Regions from separate parts of the Streptomyces sp. NPDC001443 genome, predicted to be linked through region 1. Evidence: riboswitches for the same ligand, from Rfam matches in the RefSeq annotation. Region 1 holds a riboswitch; the other holds the start of a gene.

Region 1 (9,183 bases):
GCACCCGCCGCAGGTCACACCCCGGTTCCCGCTCCTGCCTCCGCCCCCGTCGGTTCCCGGGTGGCGCGTCTGCTGCTCGTGACCACCGCCACGGTCGTCCTCGGCGGGGGCGTCGGAACCGGGCTCTGGTACCTCACCCGCGACCCCGTCACCCCGTCAGGGGCGGCCCCGACCGTCGCCGCCCCGGCCTCCGCAGGCACCGCGACCACCGACGACACCGCCACCGGCGAGGACGCCGCGACCACCCCGGCCGCCGACGCCGACGCGACCTCGGCGCCGCCCGCGGCCACGACACCGGCGAAGTCACCCGCCGTGCCGACCGGGACGGCCGCCCCGGGCTACCGCACGGCCCGTGACCCGGTCGGTTACACCGTGGCCGTCCCCGAGGGCTGGACCCGCAGGCAGAAACAGGGCGAGCTGGCCCCGGTCGTCTCCTACGACTCCCCGGACGGCGGCCGCCGGCTCCAGATCTTCGCGCTCGCCGAGAGCACCCCGGCCGAGTCCCTGGACCTCGCCGAGCACGACCCCGGTTACGGCTTCGCCCGCCAGCCCGGCTACCGGGTCCTCGACCGCCGGTCCGGCACCGCCTTCGCCGAGCTGACCTACCGCTACGACGACGCGGACGCCGGCCCCCGCCAGGTGATCGACCACCGCTTCCGGGCCGCCGACGGCACGCTCTACGCGATCCGCTCCAGCGGCCCCGAGGACCTCGCCGCCGACCTGGTCCGGGCCCCGCTCACCACGGCGGTCACGTCCTTCTGCCCACCGGGCGGCGGGTGCGGGAGCTGATGGGGCCTGGTCGGAAAGCGAGCCGGGACCGCCCTCCGGCCAGGCACCGGTCACCGCTTCCGCAACTCCTCGGCCATGCCCTGCAGCGCGTGGGACGACCACCTCTGCAGGCCGGGCCCGAACGTGATCCGAGTGGCTCCCAGCGTGCCGAGCTCGCCGGGCGAGGGTCCGTCGCCGTCGAGCCGCGCGAACACGTTGAGCGGGCCCTGGATGCCCGAACGCAGCAGCGGCAGCAATCCGGTCGGGGCGCCGATCGGATAGACGCAGTCGGCCCCGGCGGCCACGTACCGGGCGGCCCGTTCGACGGCGTGGCCGGGATCGGTGACCCCGCGCAGGAAGGTGTCGACCCGCGCGTTGACGAAGAGCAGGCCGGCCGCCGCCGACCGCACCTCGGCCAGCCGGTCGGCGTGTTCTTGAGGATCCTTCAGGACGCCGCCCGAGGAGTCCTCCAGGTTGCAGCCCACGGCCCCCGTCTCCAGCAGCCGCTCCACCAGTTCCCCCGGCGGGAGCCCGTATCCGTCCTCGACGTCCGCCGACACCGGGATGTCCACGGCCCGTACGATCCGCGCCACCGCCGCGAACATCTCGTCGGCCGGGGTCGCGCCGTCCGCGTACCCCAGCGAGGCGGCGACTCCGGCGCTCGGCGTGGCCAGGGCCGGGAACCCGGCATCGGCGAACACCCGGGCGCTCGCCGCATCCCACGGGCCGGGCAGGACGAGCGGGTCGTCCGGCGTCCGGCGCAGGTGCAGGGCGCGGAAGGCCTCGGCCTTGTTCACGGTCGCCGCCCTCTCCCCGTCAGCCGTGCTGTCCGGGCCGGTAGTGCCCCGGCACCATCCGGGTGGACACCGCGAACCGGTTCCACGCGTTGATCACCGTGATCGCGGCGATGAGCTGGGCCAGCTCGGCCTCGTCGAACTGCTTGGCGGCCCGCTCGTACACATCGTCCGGTACGAACCCGTCGGTGAGGACCGTGACGGCCTCGGTCAGCTCCAGCGCCGCGAGTTCCTTCTCCGTGTAGAAGTGCCGGGACTCCTCCCAGGCGGCGACCTGGATGATCCGTTCCACGCTCTCGCCCGCCGCGAGCGCGTCCTTGGTGTGCATGTCGAGGCAGAACGCGCAGTGGTTGAGCTGCGAGGCGCGGATCTTCACCAGCTCGGCCAGCCGCGGGTCGAGCCCGGCCCGCGCGGCCCGGTCCAGCTGGACCATCGCCTTGTAGACCGCGGGCGAATGCTGGGCCCAGGCGAGCCGCGGGGTGTGCTCGGGGGCGTACTCGGTGGCCGACGTCGTGCCGGTCGTACCGGTCGTGTCGGAGTCGTGGCTGTCGTGGTTGTCGTTCGTACTCATGCTGTCGACCCTAGGGGCGAGGCAGCCCACGGGTATGGTCCATTTCCATGGCTGAATCCTGGGCCAATCTGGGCATCGACCTGCATCTGGAACCGTCCGGACCGGGCCTGCGCCGAGGGCTGACCGACGCCCTGCGCGAGGCGGTCCGCAGCGGACGGCTGACCGCGGGCACCCGGCTGCCGTCCTCCCGGTCCCTCGCCGCAGACCTGGGCATCGCCCGCAACACGGTCGCCGACGCCTACGCCGACCTGGTGGCCGAGGGCTGGCTGACCGCCCGGCAGGGCTCCGGCACCCGGGTCGCCATGGGGGTACCTCCCACGGCTTCCGGACAGTGGGGGAGCGCGCTGCCCCGGCCGTCCGGCCGCCCGGCCCTCCAGCCGCGCCCACCCGGCCGGCCCGCCTACAGCCTTCTCCCGGGCAACCCGGACGTCGCGACCTTCCCGCGCGCCGAGTGGCTCAGGGCCGCCCGCCGTGCCCTGGCCGCCGCCCCGAACGACGCCCTCGGCTACGGCGACCCGCGCGGCCGCGTCGAACTGCGCACCGCGCTCGCGGGTTACCTCTCCCGGGCCCGGGGCGTGCGCGCGGACCCCGACCGCGTCCTCGTCTGTTCCGGGTTCGTCCACGGCCTGCGGCTGCTCGGCGAGTTGCTGCACGCCCGCGGGCTGCGCACCCTGGCCGTGGAGTCGTACAGCCTCGACGTGCACCGCGATCTCGTCGAGCGCACCGGCCTGCGTACCGTCCCGCTGCCCTTCGACGAGCGCGGCACCCGCCCGGGGGACCTGACCGGCGTACGGGCGATGCTGCTGACCCCCGCCCACCAGTTCCCGATGGGCGTCGCGCTGCGCCCCGAACACCGGGCCGCCGTGGTCGACTGGGCCCGTCGCACCGGCGGTCTGATCCTGGAGGACGACTACGACGGCGAGTTCCGCTACGACCGTCAGCCCGTCGGCGCCCTCCAGGACCTGGACCCCGAGCACGTGGTCTACCTCGGCACGGCCAGCAAGTCCCTCGCCCCCGGTCTGCGCCTGGGCTGGCTGGTGCTGCCGCCGTCCCTGGCCCCCGAGGAGGTGATGGGGGAGGCCTCCACCACCGGCGTGCTGGACCAGCTGACCTTCGCCGAGTTCATCACCTCCGGCGCCTACGACCGTCATGTGCGCGCCGTCCGCCAGCGGTACCGCCGCCGCCGTGACGAACTGGTCGCGGCGATCGCCGACCGCGCGCCGGGCATCCGCGTCACCGGTATCGCCGCCGGTCTGCACGCCGTCGTACGGCTGCCGCCGGGAACCGAGCAGTCGGTGGTCCGGGCGGCCGCCCGGCAGGGGCTGGCCGTCCAGGGCCTGTCCCGCTTCCGCCATGAACTGGCCACCGTGGAGCCGCTGGACGCCCTGGTCGTCGGCTACGGCACACCGCCGGACCACGCGTGGACCGGCACGCTGGAGGCACTGCTCAGGGTGTTGCCGTAGGGGGCGACACCGGCGTCTCCCGCGTCGCCGGCGTCTCCTGCGGTGCCTCCCCGAACCGCGCCAGCGCCAGCGCGCCCGCAACCGCCACCGCGAAGCCCAGCGCCGCCAGCCAGGTCAGCCCCTCCCGGGTGCGGTCGCCGAGCCAGATCACGCCCACCGCCGCCGGACCGATCGTCTCGCCGATCACCATGCCGGCCGTCGCCGTCGTCACCGAACCGCGTTGCAGCGCCGAGGTCAGCAGCAGGAACGCGGCACCCCCGCCGAGCAGCAGCGCGTAGACCGCCGGGTCGGACAGCAGGTCGGCCGGCCGCAACGAGTCGACCAGCCGGACCGACACCTCGACCACCCCGAAGCCGAAGCCCGCGCCCAGTCCCAGCACCAGGGCCCGGGTCCGCCCGTGCAGCCGTCCGCCGAGCAGGCCCAGCAGCAGCACCGCCAGGGCCGTGGCCACCATCGCGTACCGCAGCGCTCCCGGCCCGCTCTCGGCCCCTTCCGTCCCGGACGCCAGGCCCAGCATCGCCAGCCCCAGACACACCACCGCGACCGCGGCCCACTCCACCCCGCTCAGCCGCACCCTCAGCAGCCGCGCCGCCACCACCGCCGTCACCGCGAGGCTCGCGGCCAGCGCGGCGCTCACCGCGTAGATCGGCAGCGAACGCAGCGCCGCGATCTGGAGCAGGAACCCCAGCCCGTCCAGCGCGAGTCCGGCCAGATACCGCCACTGCCGCAGCGCCCGCAGCAACAGCGCGGCATCCCCACCGCCCCCGGCCGCGCCCGCCTCCCGCGCGGCCATCGCCTGGAGAACCGTCGCCGTACCGAAACACACCGCGGCACCCAGTGCGCACACCATCCCGAACAGCACGAAAGCGACTCCAAGGGGGCGGGAGACCGCCGGACCCCCTGCCGGGTCCGGCGCGCCTGTCTCTAGGATGACCGCCGGACATCACGGACCGACGGGGGACACGAACATGGCAGACACACGCAGACAGCTACGCTCCGGCGCGGTGGTCCTCGGCGGCATGGGCCTGCTCGCCACCGCCCTGACCGCCTGCTCCTCCGCCCCGGACCAGCGCTGTGTCGACCGGAACAGCTACCAGCTCGGCAAGGGCTACAAGGTCGTCTCCGACAAGAACTGCAAGTCCACCACGCCTTCCAAGACGTCCAAGACCTCCGTGAACGGCGCCTGGTACTACGGCGGCAACGAGAAGAAGTCCTGGGTCACCGGGGGCTCCTTCACCAAGCCGGGCAAGAGCTCCGGCTCCGGTTCGAGTTCGGGTTCGCGCGGTTCCTCGGACGACGACGGCAGCCACAAGAGCGGGGTCCACCGCGGCGGCTTCGGCAGCGGCGGCCACGGCAGCTCCGGCGGCTGACGGGTATCCGGACCGTGGAACGCCGTACGACCACCCCCCGCCCCGGCTGGCAGCAGACCGTCGAGGGCCAGGGACTCGTCTACCCCCTCACCCGCCATCCCGACGGCTCGCTGCGCCCCTACTGGGACGAGAGCGCCTACTACGTCTTCACCCTGGACGAGGTCGAGACGCTGGAGGAGACGGTCGAGGAACTGCACCGCATGTGCCTCGCCGCGGCCGGGCACATCGTGGCGCGGGACCGTCTCGCCGACCTCGGCATCACCGACCCGCGCGTCGCCGCGGCGGTGACCGAGGCCTGGCACCGGCGCGCCGAACTGCCCTCCCTGTACGGCCGCTTCGACCTCCGGTACGACGGCACCGGCCCGGCCAAGCTGCTGGAGTACAACGCCGACACGCCCACCTCCCTGGTCGAGGCCGCCTCACCCCAGTGGTTCTGGATGGAGGAACGTTTTCCCGGCGCCGACCAGTGGAACTCCCTGCACGAACGGCTGGTCGACAGCTGGCGCAAGCAGGCCGGGCTGCTTCCGCCGGGCAGTCCCCTGCACTTCGCGCACTCCTCCGCCGACGAACTGGGCGAGGACCTGATGACGGTCGCGTACCTGAAGGAGACCGCCGAACAGGCCGGCCTCGCCACCGAGTGGATCTCCATGGAGGAGATCGGCTGGGACACCCTCTCCGGCCGCTTCGTGGACCAGCAGCTCGGTTTCATCCGCAGCATCTTCAAGCTCTACCCGTGGGAATGGCTCACCACCGACGCCTTCGCCGGCCATGTCCTCGACACCCTGGACAACGGCGGCGGCACCGGGTCCACCCTCTGGATCGAGCCGGCCTGGAAGATGCTCCTCAGCAACAAGGCGCTGCTGGCGATCCTCTGGGAGCTGTACCCGGGGCACCCCAACCTGCTCCCCGCCTACCTCGACGGCCCCCGCGACCTGGCGGCCACGACCGGCTACGTGGCGAAGCCCCTCCTCGGCCGCGAAGGCGCCGGGGTGACGATCCACGAGCCCGGCTCCGCCGCTCCCGACCCCTCCGCCCCGGCGCCCGGCGACGAACCCCGCTGCTATCAGGCGCTGGCGGAGCTGCCCGTCTTCGACGGCAACCACGTCGTCCTCGGAGCCTGGGTGGTCGGGGACGAGTCGGCCGGTCTCGGGATCCGGGAATCCGCCGGCCCGATCACGGACGAGTACGCCCGCTTCCTGCCCCACGTGATCCTCTAGCGGCCCGCTCGGGCGGGCGAGCAGGCGGCCCGTCGCCCGCTCACCCGTCCAGCACCGCGCGCAGCTGGTCCAGCCCCCAGTCCAGGTCCTCCTTCGCGATCACCAGCGGGGGTGCGATCCGGACGGTCGAGCCGTGGGTGTCCTTCACCAGGACCCCGCGGTCCATCAGCTTCTCGGAGACCTCCCGGGCCGTCCCGTACGCCGGGGCGATGTCGACGCCCGCCCACAGCCCGCGCCCGCGTACCGCCGTCGCCCGCCCGCCCGCGGTCAGCGCGGCCAGCTCCCGGTGCAGGTGCTCGCCCAGCTCGGCGGCCCTGGCCTGGTACTCGCCCGACCGCAGCATCGCGATCACCTCCAGGGCCACCGCGCAGGCCAGCGGGTTCCCGCCGAACGTCGACCCGTGCTCCCCGGGCCGGAACACCCCCAGCACCTCGGCGCTCGACACCACCGCCGACACCGGCACGATCCCGCCGCCCAGGGCCTTGCCCAGCACGTACACATCGGGCACCACACCCTCGTGCTCGCACGCGAACGTACGTCCGGTCCGGCCGAGGCCCGACTGGATCTCGTCGGCGACGAACAGCACGTTCCGCTCCCGGGTCAGCTCCCGCACCCCCGGCAGATATCCGGCCGGCGGCACCAGCACCCCCGCCTCGCCCTGGATCGGCTCCAGCAGCACGGCCACCGTGTTCTCGGTCAGCGCCGACCGCAGCGCCGTGAGGTCGCCGTACGGCACGATCTCGAAGCCCGGCGTGTACGGCCCGAAGTCCGCCCGTGCCTCCGGATCGGTCGAGAAGCTGATGACCGTCGTCGTACGGCCGTGGAAGTTGTTGCCCGCGACCACGATCTTCGCCATCTCCGACGGCACGCCCTTGACCCGGTACCCCCACTTCCGGGCGGTCTTCACGGCCGTCTCGACCGCCTCCACGCCCGTGTTCATCGGCAGCACCATCTCCATCCCGCACAGCTCGGCGAGCTCGGCGCAGAACGCCGCGAAGCGGTCGTGGTGGAAAGCCCGGGACGTCAGCGTCACCCGGTCGAGCTGGGCCTTCGCCGCCTCGATCAGCCGCCGGTTGCCGTGCCCGAAGTTGAGCGCGGAGTATCCGGCCAGCAGATCCAGATACCGGCGCCCCTCGATGTCGGTCATCCACGCGCCGTCGGCGGTGGCGACGACCACCGGCAGCGGGCGGTAGTTGTGCGCGCTGTGCTCCTCGGCCGCTAGGACCATGGACTCTGTGGCAATCACGGGGTCGGTCACTGTGCCCTCCAGGACGTGGGACGGGCCCCCTTCCCATGGTCGCTCGCATGATGGACGCGGGACCATGCGCCACGACACGCCCGGTAGGCTTTCCCGCGGGCCGTGACTGGCGCGCTGGGATGGGACGAACCATCGGGGAGCGGCCCGGTAGTGACCAGTGCCGTGCGCCTGGGCCGTGCCGTGAACCGTGACCGCATTCGATGCCACGCCACCCGGAGCCCGAGATGACAGAGCAGCAGCCCCTCTCCACCGAGTCCACCGCCTTCCGCGCCGCCCTCGACGTGATCCGCGCCGTCGAGCCCCGTGTCGCCGACGCCATCGGCCAGGAGGTCGCCGATCAGCGCGAGATGCTCAAGCTGATCGCCTCCGAGAACTACGCCTCCCCGGCCACCCTGCTGGCCATGGGTAACTGGTTCAGCGACAAGTACGCCGAGGGCACCGTCGGCCGCCGCTTCTATGCCGGCTGCCGCAACGTCGACACCGTCGAGTCCCTCGCCGCCGAGCACGCCCGAGAGCTGTTCGGCGCCCGCCACGCCTACGTCCAGCCGCACTCCGGCATCGACGCCAACCTCGTCGCCTTCTGGGCCGTGCTCGCCGACCGGGTCGAGGCCCCCTTCCTGGCGAAGGCCGAAGCCCGCCAGGTCAACGACCTCTCCGAGGCAGACTGGGCCGAACTGCGCCAGGCCTTCGGCAACCAGCGGATGCTCGGCATGTCCCTGGACGCGGGCGGCCACCTCACCCACGGCTTCCGCCCCAACATCAGCGGCAAGATGTTCGACCAGCGCTCCTACGGCACCGACCCGGCCACCGGCCTGATCGACTACGAGGCACTGCGCGCCTCCGCCCGCGAGTTCAAGCCGCTGATCATCGTCGCGGGCTACTCCGCGTACCCCCGGCTGGTGAACTTCCGGATCATGCGCGAGATCGCCGACGAGGTCGGTGCCACGCTCATGGTCGACATGGCCCACTTCGCGGGCCTGGTCGCGGGCAAGGTCCTCACCGGCGACTTCGACCCGGTCCCGCACGCCCAGATCGTCACCACCACCACCCACAAGTCGCTGCGCGGCCCGCGCGGCGGCATGGTCCTGTGCGACGACTCCCTCAAGGACCAGGTCGACCGCGGCTGCCCGATGGTCCTCGGCGGCCCGCTCCCGCACGTCATGGCCGCCAAGGCGGTCGCCCTGGCCGAGGCCCGGCAGCCCGCCTTCCAGGACTACGCCCAGCGGATCGTGGACAACTCCCGCGCGCTGGCCGAGGGCCTGACGCGGCGCGGCGCCACCCTGGTCACCGGCGGTACCGACAACCACCTCAACCTGATCGACGTCGCCTCCTCCTACGGCCTCACCGGCCGCCAGGCCGAGGCCGCCCTGCTCGAGTCGGGCATCGTCACCAACCGCAACGCCATCCCCGCCGACCCCAACGGCGCCTGGTACACCTCCGGCATCCGCATCGGCACCCCCGCCCTGACCACCCGCGGTCTGGGCACCGCCGAGATGGACGAGGTCGCCGGACTCATCGACCGCGTCCTGACCACCACCGAGGCCGGCACCACCGCCAAGGGCGCCCCCTCCAAGGCCCAGCACGTCCTCGACCCCAAGATCGCGGACGAGATCTCCCGCCGCGCCACCGACCTGGTCGCGGGCTTCCCGCTCTACCCCGAGATCGACCTCGGCGCCTGACCCGCACGCCCGGACCCCGGCGGCGCGGACTACAGATCGATCAGCTCCTGCCGGGGTCCCTCC
Region 2 (9,183 bases), on a different contig from region 1:
CTGCCTTGACAGAGACAAAGTGTATCGATAAATCTGAAGGAGTCGATCTGGGGGAGGGCGATCCATGTCATCGCCCCCGTGACGGTCGACAGTTCCCTGCCTGCTCCGGCCGACAGGCTCCGAGGCCGGCGCGCCGGCCCGACCCGCCTGTGACACGGGGCCCGTGCCTGAGAAAGGAGCGGTCATGCCGACCGCGGAAGCCCGCCTCGTGACCGACCGCGCGAGCCGCTACCTCGTCCAGCTCTGCCGTCATCTGCGCCGGATGCCCCGCACGGGCCACCGTCCGCCCGGCGCTCACGGTGAGGGCGGGGCGCAGCCCGAGGTGCGGCACGTCGAGTTCACCGACACCCACGGCACCGTCCGCTTCGCCGAGGGCCTGTGGCGCCTGGACGCCGCCGCGGACTCGCTCACGCTGCGCGTCGCCGCCGACGACGAGGGGGTGCTGCGGCGCCTCCAGGACGCGATCGCCGCGCGGATCGAGAAGATCGGCCGGCGCGACGGACTGCAGGTGCGCTGGCGGCGAGACGTGCCCGATACCCGTTCGCAGGCGGAGAGCGACACTGACCGCGCGGGCGCGGGCCGCCGCAGGCGAGGAGCCGTCCTCGGCCTGGCGGCAGGCGGGGCAGTGGTCGTCGCGGTGCACCTGGGGATCGGCGGCGCGGTGCCGGCCGACGCGAAGTGGACGGACCGGGCTGTCGACGCCGTGCTGGTCCTCGTCCTGGTGAAGCTGGTGTTCCTGGGCGGCCACCTGCTGCTCGGGCGGTCCGCGCTGCGCCGCGGCATCGTGTTCCGGCACCGCGGGAAACATCGGGAGCAGGCCGGCGCCACGGGTTGAACGCTGTGCGTGACGGCGATGGACCGCGCTGCCTGCGCAGCCGTCGGCGCCCGACCCGGAACGCGAGGTCCGGGTCGGGCGGGAGACCGCCTCGTCAGTGGAAGGCGTGCACCACGGCATGCCCCTTTCCACGGCCGATCATCCACCGGTTGACCGGCGTGGTGAGCGCGAAGGCCAGAGCCAGGGAGAGTGCGAGCGCGGCCCAGAAGAGGAACTGGTCCAGGCCTGCGTCCATCGCGCCGGGCACGGTCACGACGACCGTGTTGTCGATGACTTCCATGACGGCGATGGACACGGTGTCCGCGGCCAGCGCGACCTTCAGCGCCTGGCGGACCGGCAGCCCGGCACGCAGCACACCACGCATCGTCAGCGCGTAACCGAAGACGAAGGCGAGAGCGATGGACAGGACGACCGTGGTCGCGTTGTGCAGGCTGGCGGCGGTACCGATGACCATGCCGAGGACTTCACCGATGGCACAGCCCGTCAGGCAGTGCAGCGTCGCCTGAGCGGCGGTGCGCCAGGACGTGCCGGAACCATGGTGGTCGTGGTCGTGGTCGTTGTGGTGGTCATGGTCATGGTGCTGATGGTGTGCGGTGTGGTCCATCGTCGGCCTCCCCTTTGCCGGATCGTGTCACCGTCCTCAACTGCATACCCCCCTGGGGTATTTCCGTGCGGGCGAGACAGATTCAGAGGAATGCCTTGGGCCTGGGGATCAGCTTGCGGGCTCGGGGCGGCTGGGTGGCAGCCGCCCCGGGCCCGGCAGGACCGAATGTGCTGCTACCGGGTTTATTCGCAGTGCAACGGGCTTCGGCCCGGTGGTGAAGCGAATCTGAGACCTGCTCTGACCTTGGCTGTGTGCATGGATCCGCACTGTTCACTTCAGCCCGGGTCGGAGCGGCCGGTTCTGCTGCTCGATGTACTGCTTCACAATGCTGAGAGGCGCGCCGCCGACTGAGCCGGCGAAGTACGAGCCGGACCAGAGGCGCTGTGCCCGCCAGTAGTGGCGGACGAGGTCGGGGAACTCCTGGCGGAGTCTGCGCGAGGACACGCCTTTGAGGGAGTTCACCAGTCTGGACACGGCGACCTTCGGCGGGAAGTTCACGAGCAGGTGGACATGGTTGGCCTCGCCGTTGAACTCGACCAGCTCCGTCTCGAAGTCCTTGCACACGGCCCGCATGATCTCCTCGCAGCGCGTCAGGTGCCGGGCGGCGAAGACAGAGTGCCGGTATTTCGTCACGAAAACCAAGTGGACATGCATGCGAAAGACGCAGTGGCGGCCAGTGCGAACGTTCTCATCGATACCCATAAACCAACTGTGTAGCATGATCCGTGTGCAGCTTCGGTACAGCTTCCGCCTGTACCCGAGTGCCAGTCAGCGCATGGCGTTGGCCAGGGCGTTCGGGTGCGCGCGGGTGGTCTACAACGACGCGCTCCGCGCTCGGGAGACCGCCCGCATCGAGGGGCTGCCGTTCCCGAAGACCGGGGACCTGTCGAAGCAGCTCATCACCGAGGCGAAGAACACCCCGCAACGGGCGTGGCTCGGCGAGGTCTCCGCCGTCGTCCTGCAGCAGTCCCTGCGCGACCTGGACACCGCCTACCGGAACTACTTTGACGGCCTGAAAGGCAAGCGCCTCCGCATGGGCGCACCCCAGTACAAATCGAAGCGGGACACCCGGCAGGCCGTCCGCTTCACCGCGAATGCCCGCTGGTCCATCACGCCGGGCGGGAAGCTGCGCCTGCCGAAGACCGGCGACCTGAAGGTCAAGTGGTCGAGGGCGCTGCCGTCGACACCGTCCACGGTGACGGTGGTCAAGGACAGTGCGGGCCGGTACTTCGCGAGCTTCGTCGTGGAGACGGACGCCTCCGAGGTGCTGCCGCACACGACGCCCGAGGTGGGCATCGACCTCGGGCTCGGACACTTCGCGGTCCTCTCCGACGGCCGGAAGATCGACAGCCCGCGCTTCCTGCGCCGGGCCGAGAAACGCCTGAAGAAGGCGCAGCGGGACCTGTCCCGCAAGCAGAAGGGCTCCAGCAACCGGGCCCAGTCCAGGGTGAAGGTTGCCCGCGCGCACGCGCGGGTCGCCGACGCGCGACGCGAGTTCCACCACCAGCTCTCGACGAGGGTCATCCGCGAGAACCAAGCGGTTGCCGTCGAGGACCTGGCGGTGAAGGGCCTCGCCCGCACGCGCCTGGCCAAGTCCGTCCACGACGCCGGATGGTCCGCGTTCGTGAGCATGCTGGAGTACAAGGCCGCCCGGTACGGGCGCACCTTCGTGAAGATCGGCCGGTTCGAGCCGACCTCACAGGTGTGCTCCGCATGCGGCGTCAAGGACGGACCCAAGCCGCTGAACGTCCGCGTATGGACGTGCTCGGCATGCGGGACCGTCCTCGACCGGGACGCCAACGCGGCGGTCAACGTCGCCAAGGCCGCCGGACTGGCGGTGACAGCCTGTGGAGCGCAGGTAAGACGGGCACCCGTGTCCGCACAGCGCGGCGAAGCAGGAACCCGCCCGAAGCCCTCGCCCGTCGGGTGGGAGCAGGCGGGAATCCTCGGTCTTTAGGCCGGGGAGGATGTCAAATGTCCGTCCGCCGTAGCTGTACGAGAACAGGGCCTACTTCTCGGGGAGGAAGGGCAGGGCCTTGCCGAGGGTGTCGAGGATCGAGGCCTTCGCGGAGGACTCACGGGGCAGGACAAGGCCGAGCACGGCCGTGATGACGAGGGTGACCCGCACCCCGTCCGCCACGGCGGGCGCCTGTGCGACCGCCGGGATCCACGGCAGCGCGACGGCCGCGGCGAGAAGGACGGCCGGAGACCACACCGCGGCCGCGACCCTGCGCAGCCGAGAGAGGACGGTCACCGCCGGAGCGGCGGCGGTCAGGGCCTCCCAGTCGTCGTCGATCAGAGCGAGCGCCCCGGACCAGAGGGACTGGGTGACACGGTCGAAGGAAGCTGGACCGCTGGCCCGGGCTATGGGGGTCCGGTGCCGCCGGATGACGGCGGCCAGTCGCAGCGCGTCGGCCCGCGCGGGCCCGCGCCCGCCGGGAAACGGCCGGGCGGACACGGCGGACTCCGCCTTGCGGGCGGCGTTCTGCAAGGCGCGCTCCACCACCGTCCGTGAGCGCCGTAGGAACCAGGTGCCGCGGTGGGCGTGCGTCACGGCGCAGGCGTCGACCAGGGCGAGGAGCAGGAGGTCATAGGGGCGCAGGACGGGGCGGAGCACCCAGTTGAGCAGGGCCGAGGCCACCGCCATGACGGACACCAAGAACAGGGCAATCACCAGCATGAGTAGCGCAATGTAGGCGAGTTCCGCAGCCGTTCTCACCAGAGCCTCGCGGGCGGTGGGCCACTGCCCACCGTGGACACCTCCCGAGACGGCGAAGAGGAGCAGCGAGGCGGTGACGATGCCGAGGGCGAGGGCGTGGACCAAGGCCAGCCGCCCGGCGCGCAGCGCGCCGGGCGGCCGTTCGTACAGCATTCCGGTGAGCACCAGCATGGCCGCCACCACGAGAACGAGGGCGCAGCCGGTCCAGAACAGCGCGGTGTGGGATATGGGGGCGTCGTGCGAGTCGATGACGTGGGTGAGCCAGGAGAAGGGAAAGGGCATCCAGACCGTCGCGGAGGGCGTCGCCCAGCGGATGAACCAGGGGAGCACGGCGGTCAGAAGGAGCGGCCCCAGCAGGGTGATCGGCTCCCATGTGGCGGTGACCGCATGATGGATGGCCCGGCGGGCTGCGGCCCGGGCCGCCTCCTTGCCTACGCGGGCCGTCTCCTCCCCGTTCAGCGCGGTGGCGCAGGAGTCCGCGACGCGTTCGCGGTACTGCGCGGCCTGCGCGCGGACGAGCTCGACGGACGGGCGACTCACAGCTGCTCCTCCCTGGGCGTATGGGCAGGAGAACCTCAGCGCCATGCCCGCCCGGGCCTTGGCCCGTCAGCCCCCTTCTCCGGGACAGACCACGCTAACGCGCTTTCTTGTATCGAGTGGGCTTTCGAGCAGCCTGGCCGATACCTGGATGCCTCCGTGTGCTGCTCGCCCGGGATCGACGATGCCCGTGACGGCCTGAAGTGGGCGATGCGGCGCCTTCCTCTGGGAGCCAAGCGGGACCTGGGCCGACTGATCACGCGCATCGAATGAGGAATTCGAGCGCCGCGCTTCGCCTGAACCCAACTACATCGAGTTGGCGACGTTCGGCTGGTGGTGGACCAGAATGCGTGAACGCTGACGTGGCTGGAGCTCGTGTACCTTCCCTCCCATCGAACACACCGCCACTCTCCGCGACGACTCGCCAAGATCTGTGCCGGAACCGGGAGCTGACACCACTTGTTGCTCAGAGCGGGGAACGCCCGGTTTCGCCGGAGCGCGATGTCTCTTTTCAGCCGTCGCCGACAGTCTCTGAGTTCTCCCCCGTACAAAACCACCCGGCGGTTCACCCGCAAAGGCCCCCGCGCCGGCTGGACCACAAAGGGTCGGGCCAGCAGGTTGGTGGTTTGTCGTCCACGCCGAACTCGACGGCGTCCTCACTCAGTGGCCGGCCGGCCCGAGCTGGATGGATGCCGCGTCGACCGTCTGAGCCAGCAGAACGGCGATGGTCATGGGCCCGACCCCACCGGGAACCGGCGTGATCAAGCGAGCACGAGTGCGGGCGGAGTCGAAGTCGACGTCGCCGACGTTGCCGGGGTTGTATCCGGCGTCGATCACGACGGCCCCCGGCTTGACGTCCTCGCCGCGAATGAGCCGAGGTCGTCCCACGGCTGCCACCACAACGTCCGCTTCCCGCACGGCCGCGGCCAGATCGGCCGTTCGGGAGTGGCAGTAGGTGACCGTGGCGTCCCGGGCGAGCAAGAGCATTCCGACGGGCTTGCCGAGAATCGCGCTTCGGCCCACGACAACGGCATGCTGACCTGCAAGATCGACGTGATACTCGTCCAGGAGCCGCATGATCCCGCCCGGGGTGCACGATGCGAAACCAGGCAGTCCGAAGCTCATCGCCCCGAAGGAGCTCATCGTGACCCCGTCGACGTCCTTCTCCGGCGCGATGGCCTCGAATGCCGCCCGCTCATCGATGTGAGGGCCTACGGGGTGCTGAAGCAAGATGCCGTGTACTGCGGCGTCCCTCGAGAGCGACTGAAGGGTCTCCACCAGCTCAGCGGTTGTAGTGGTGGCCGGCAGGCTGACAAGCCGGGACTCGATGCCTGCCTTCGCGCAACGGGCCCGCTTCATCCGGACGTACGTCACCGAAGCCGGGTCCTCACCCACCAGCACCGTGGCCAGGCACGGCGTCACACCGGCACGACGCGCAAGCTCTGCCGCCTTGCCTGACGTCTCCTCGACGATGCGTCGGGCGAGGCCGACACCGTCCATAAGCAGGGCTGTCTGTGTCTGGGACATGGTCGCCTCCAGGCGTCGCTGACCACTCGCCCAGGCGCACGGCATCGACCGATTCGTCAGACCGCTCCCCGGTGGTGCTCCACCTCAGCGCCAGTCACGGCCCACGCACCACTCTAGTGGATGGCGCTTGCGCTGATCACGAACGGGAAGTTCAAAAGCCCTGCTCAGTGATTGCGCAGCCGACTGCGTAGCTGCGGAAGGGTGTTGCGCCGTCGGGCTGCGCAACGGTCGAGGATCCTGCGCAGTCGAGATTGTGCTGGGGCCGCTGCGTAGTCCTGCCGGGCTTCCTGGTCTTTTCTTGCGCAGGTCCGTCTGGCGCACTGCGCGGGTGCCTGTCGCGGCCCGGCCTGCTTGCGTCTGCGCATCGGTGTCCGGGCCCTGGGGCCGGGCGGCAGGTGATCGCACAACGGCCGCCGCTGCGGCAAGCAGCGCCGGACGCTCGCCGGCTCCCGGCTGACGCATGGTCGGGATCACGGTCCGGGTTCTGTCGGTCGTTGCAACACCTCAGTTCAAGGGCTGCGCAAGGCCCCGACCACGAGCCCGACCACGATTGCGCACACCCCGACCACAAACCCGACCACGCACACCAGGCATTGCGCAGACTGGCTGGAGTGCCGTGACCACGAACGTTCACAATGGCGGCTGCCACGCCATGGGCCGTTTTGGGCGCACGGCGTTCGGTGGAGCATCCGCAAGCTCCGTTTCAGCCGCCCAGCTTGACCGCACGGTGTATGTCGGCGGCGTAGGCCTCGGGCTGTTCCCAGGCTGCGAAGTGGCCGCCGGCACGGTGTTCCACATAATCGCAAACGTTCAGGAACGCCTCGGCGTAGCTTCGCGGCTCCGGCTTGATGTCGCGCGGGAACACGGAGAGCACGGTCGGAGTGTCGATCCGGTCAGGGAGGGCGGCCGGTTCGGCATAAGTGGTGAAAGATGTTCCGATCGTGCCGGTGACCCAGTAGGCGGTGACCCAGGTGAGAAGTTCGTCCGGAGTGAAGGCCGACTCGTCGGACCAGGACTCCAGTTTCTCGATGATCCAGGCCGCGAGGCCGGCGGGTGAGTCGCCGAGGGCGACGGCGAGTGTGTTCGGCCGCGTCGACTGTTCCGCGATGTACCCGCCCTCGGTCCGGAACCACTGTGCCGAGCGGCGGAGGTAGGCCGCCGCGTCAGGCGCGAGCTTCGCCGGGTCCGCCGTGAGCGCACGCTGTGGGGCGATGTTCGTGAGGTGCAGGGCAGCCACCCGGTCCGGGTGTTCGGCCGCGAGGATTTCCGCGACGGTACCGCCCACATCGCCGCCGGACACGGTGTACCGCGAGTAACCGAGTTCATTCAGGGCGTCCGCGACGATCCCGGCGATCCGGTTGACCGACATGCCGGGAGTGGCGAGCGGGGTCGCGAACGGGAAGCCCGGCAGTGCGGGAACCACCACGTGCGTGTCCGCGAGCAGAGGCAGGACACGCTCGAACCGCAGTACCGAGTCCGGCCAGCCATGCAGCAGCACGACGACCGGAGCGCCGGGGTTCGCGGACCGCTGGTGGATCACACGCAGGTCGGTGTCGCCTGCCTGCACCGTCGCCCAGGGGAACTCGCCGATGCGGCGCTCGTGCACTCCCCAGTCGTATTCGTTCGCCCAGCGTTCGAGCAGTTCGTCGAGGCGGGTGCCGCCGATGCCGCGCGTCCCGTCGTCACTCCACGGGGTCGCAACACGCCGCGTTCGTCGGAGTCGTGTCCGCGTCTCGTCGTCCATGTGTATCAGCGTACACATGATGTGTATGCTTGTACACATGACCTTGCGCAATGCGGCTGCCACCAGACAGCGGATCCTGGAACACGCACAACGCCAGTTCGCCCAGCACGGGTACGCGGCGATCACGGTCAAAGGCGTAGCCGACGCGGCCGGGGTGTCGCCCAATCTCATCACGCGCTATTTCGGCGGCAAGGACGGCCTTTTCCTGGCGGCAACCCGGGTGGAGATTCCGGTCTCCACCTCCTTCGACGGCGACCGTTCCACGCTGGGTTCGCGCCTCGCGGCGAGCATCGTCCAGCGCTGGTTCGGCGCACCCGGAGAGGATCCACTGCTCGTGCTGCAACGCGCGTCCGGCGAACGCCCGGAGGCAGCGGAGGCGCTGGCCGCCTTCCTCGACACGCACTCACTGGAGCCGCTGCACCGCTACCTGCGCGACAGCGGCCTGGACGACGCGGACGCCCGCAGCCGAGCCGCAGCGATCGATGCCTTCGTGCTCGGCGTCTCGACCCGCCGCCGGGTCCTGCGTTCCGAACTCGGCGACCCCGCTGATCTCCAGGCCTGGCTGAGCGCCACCATCCAACGTCTTGCGGACGGTTGATGCACGACAGCAAGAAGTACTGAGACTCCGCTTCCGGTCAGCACTTGCCGTGCAGGTTGCTCCTTGGAAGTGGTGTACCGGTTCCCACTTGATCCGGGTGTTTGTCCCGGCGTCGGAGTGAGGGGCCGGATATGAGAACGGCCACCGGCTGATCTTCGAGGTGCCGAAGCTCGAAGGAGATCAGCGCGATGACCGCATCGGACAGTCCGCCCCTGCGCGCCCTCGCCGAGGACAACCTCGCCTCGGCGAGTCCCGATCTGCTGCGCGCGATGGTCAAGACGTTCGCCGACGCGCTCATGTCCGCGGAGGCCGACGCCCTCTGCAACGCCGAATACGGACAGGTCGGCGACGAACGCGTCAACGGCTACCGCCCACGCGAGTGGGACACCCGCGCGGGAACCGTCCAGCTCGCCGTCCGCCTTGCTTGGTCGAGCGGCCCGAGTCGGTGCGGGGTGCTGGGCGGAGAGCGGCTGGAAGCCGTGACCACGGGAGACGGTCGGCGATCGTGCTGCAGTCGTAACAAGCCCCGGGTTCCGCGCCGGCGGTTCCGCGACATAACCTCCTCACCACTCCGGTCCTGCACCCCGGTGCGGGGCCGCTCTTGTATCAATCCCCCTGC

What was found. Region 1 has a riboswitch for ZMP and ZTP ahead of ACWC24_RS31555 (glycine hydroxymethyltransferase). Riboswitches for the same ligand answer to the same signal wherever they lie in the genome.
Region 2: linked by a shared signal. The riboswitch ahead of ACWC24_RS18855 (bifunctional 5,10-methylenetetrahydrofolate dehydrogenase/5,10-methenyltetrahydrofolate cyclohydrolase) and the one ahead of ACWC24_RS31555 (glycine hydroxymethyltransferase) in region 1 are both predicted to bind ZMP and ZTP.

The regions. Positions count from the first base shown of each region.
Region 1 covers NZ_JBSFIA010000037.1:98,098-107,280, reverse strand. The annotation lists gene ACWC24_RS31595 (hypothetical protein) at 61-789, shown strand; gene ACWC24_RS31590 (isocitrate lyase/PEP mutase family protein) at 840-1,565, opposite strand; gene ACWC24_RS31585 (carboxymuconolactone decarboxylase family protein) at 1,585-2,133, opposite strand; gene pdxR (MocR-like pyridoxine biosynthesis transcription factor PdxR) at 2,181-3,596, shown strand; gene ACWC24_RS31575 (DMT family transporter) at 3,580-4,446, opposite strand; gene ACWC24_RS31570 (hypothetical protein) at 4,565-4,966, shown strand; gene ACWC24_RS31565 (glutathionylspermidine synthase family protein) at 4,981-6,183, shown strand; gene rocD (ornithine--oxo-acid transaminase) at 6,224-7,411, opposite strand; ZMP/ZTP riboswitch at 7,534-7,622, shown strand; gene ACWC24_RS31555 (glycine hydroxymethyltransferase) at 7,666-9,120, shown strand; gene ACWC24_RS31550 (hypothetical protein) at 9,150-9,183, opposite strand, start outside.
Region 2 covers NZ_JBSFIA010000016.1:122,188-131,370, forward strand. The annotation lists gene ACWC24_RS18830 (DUF2218 domain-containing protein) at 185-835, shown strand; gene ACWC24_RS18835 (DUF4396 domain-containing protein) at 930-1,439, opposite strand; gene tnpA (IS200/IS605 family transposase) at 1,710-2,141, opposite strand; gene ACWC24_RS18845 (RNA-guided endonuclease InsQ/TnpB family protein) at 2,167-3,396, shown strand; gene ACWC24_RS18850 (hypothetical protein) at 3,448-4,698, opposite strand; gene ACWC24_RS18855 (bifunctional 5,10-methylenetetrahydrofolate dehydrogenase/5,10-methenyltetrahydrofolate cyclohydrolase) at 5,356-6,222, opposite strand; ZMP/ZTP riboswitch at 6,244-6,330, opposite strand; gene ACWC24_RS18860 (epoxide hydrolase family protein) at 6,926-7,966, opposite strand; gene ACWC24_RS18865 (TetR/AcrR family transcriptional regulator) at 8,004-8,564, shown strand; gene ACWC24_RS18870 (transposase) at 8,753-9,183, shown strand, end outside.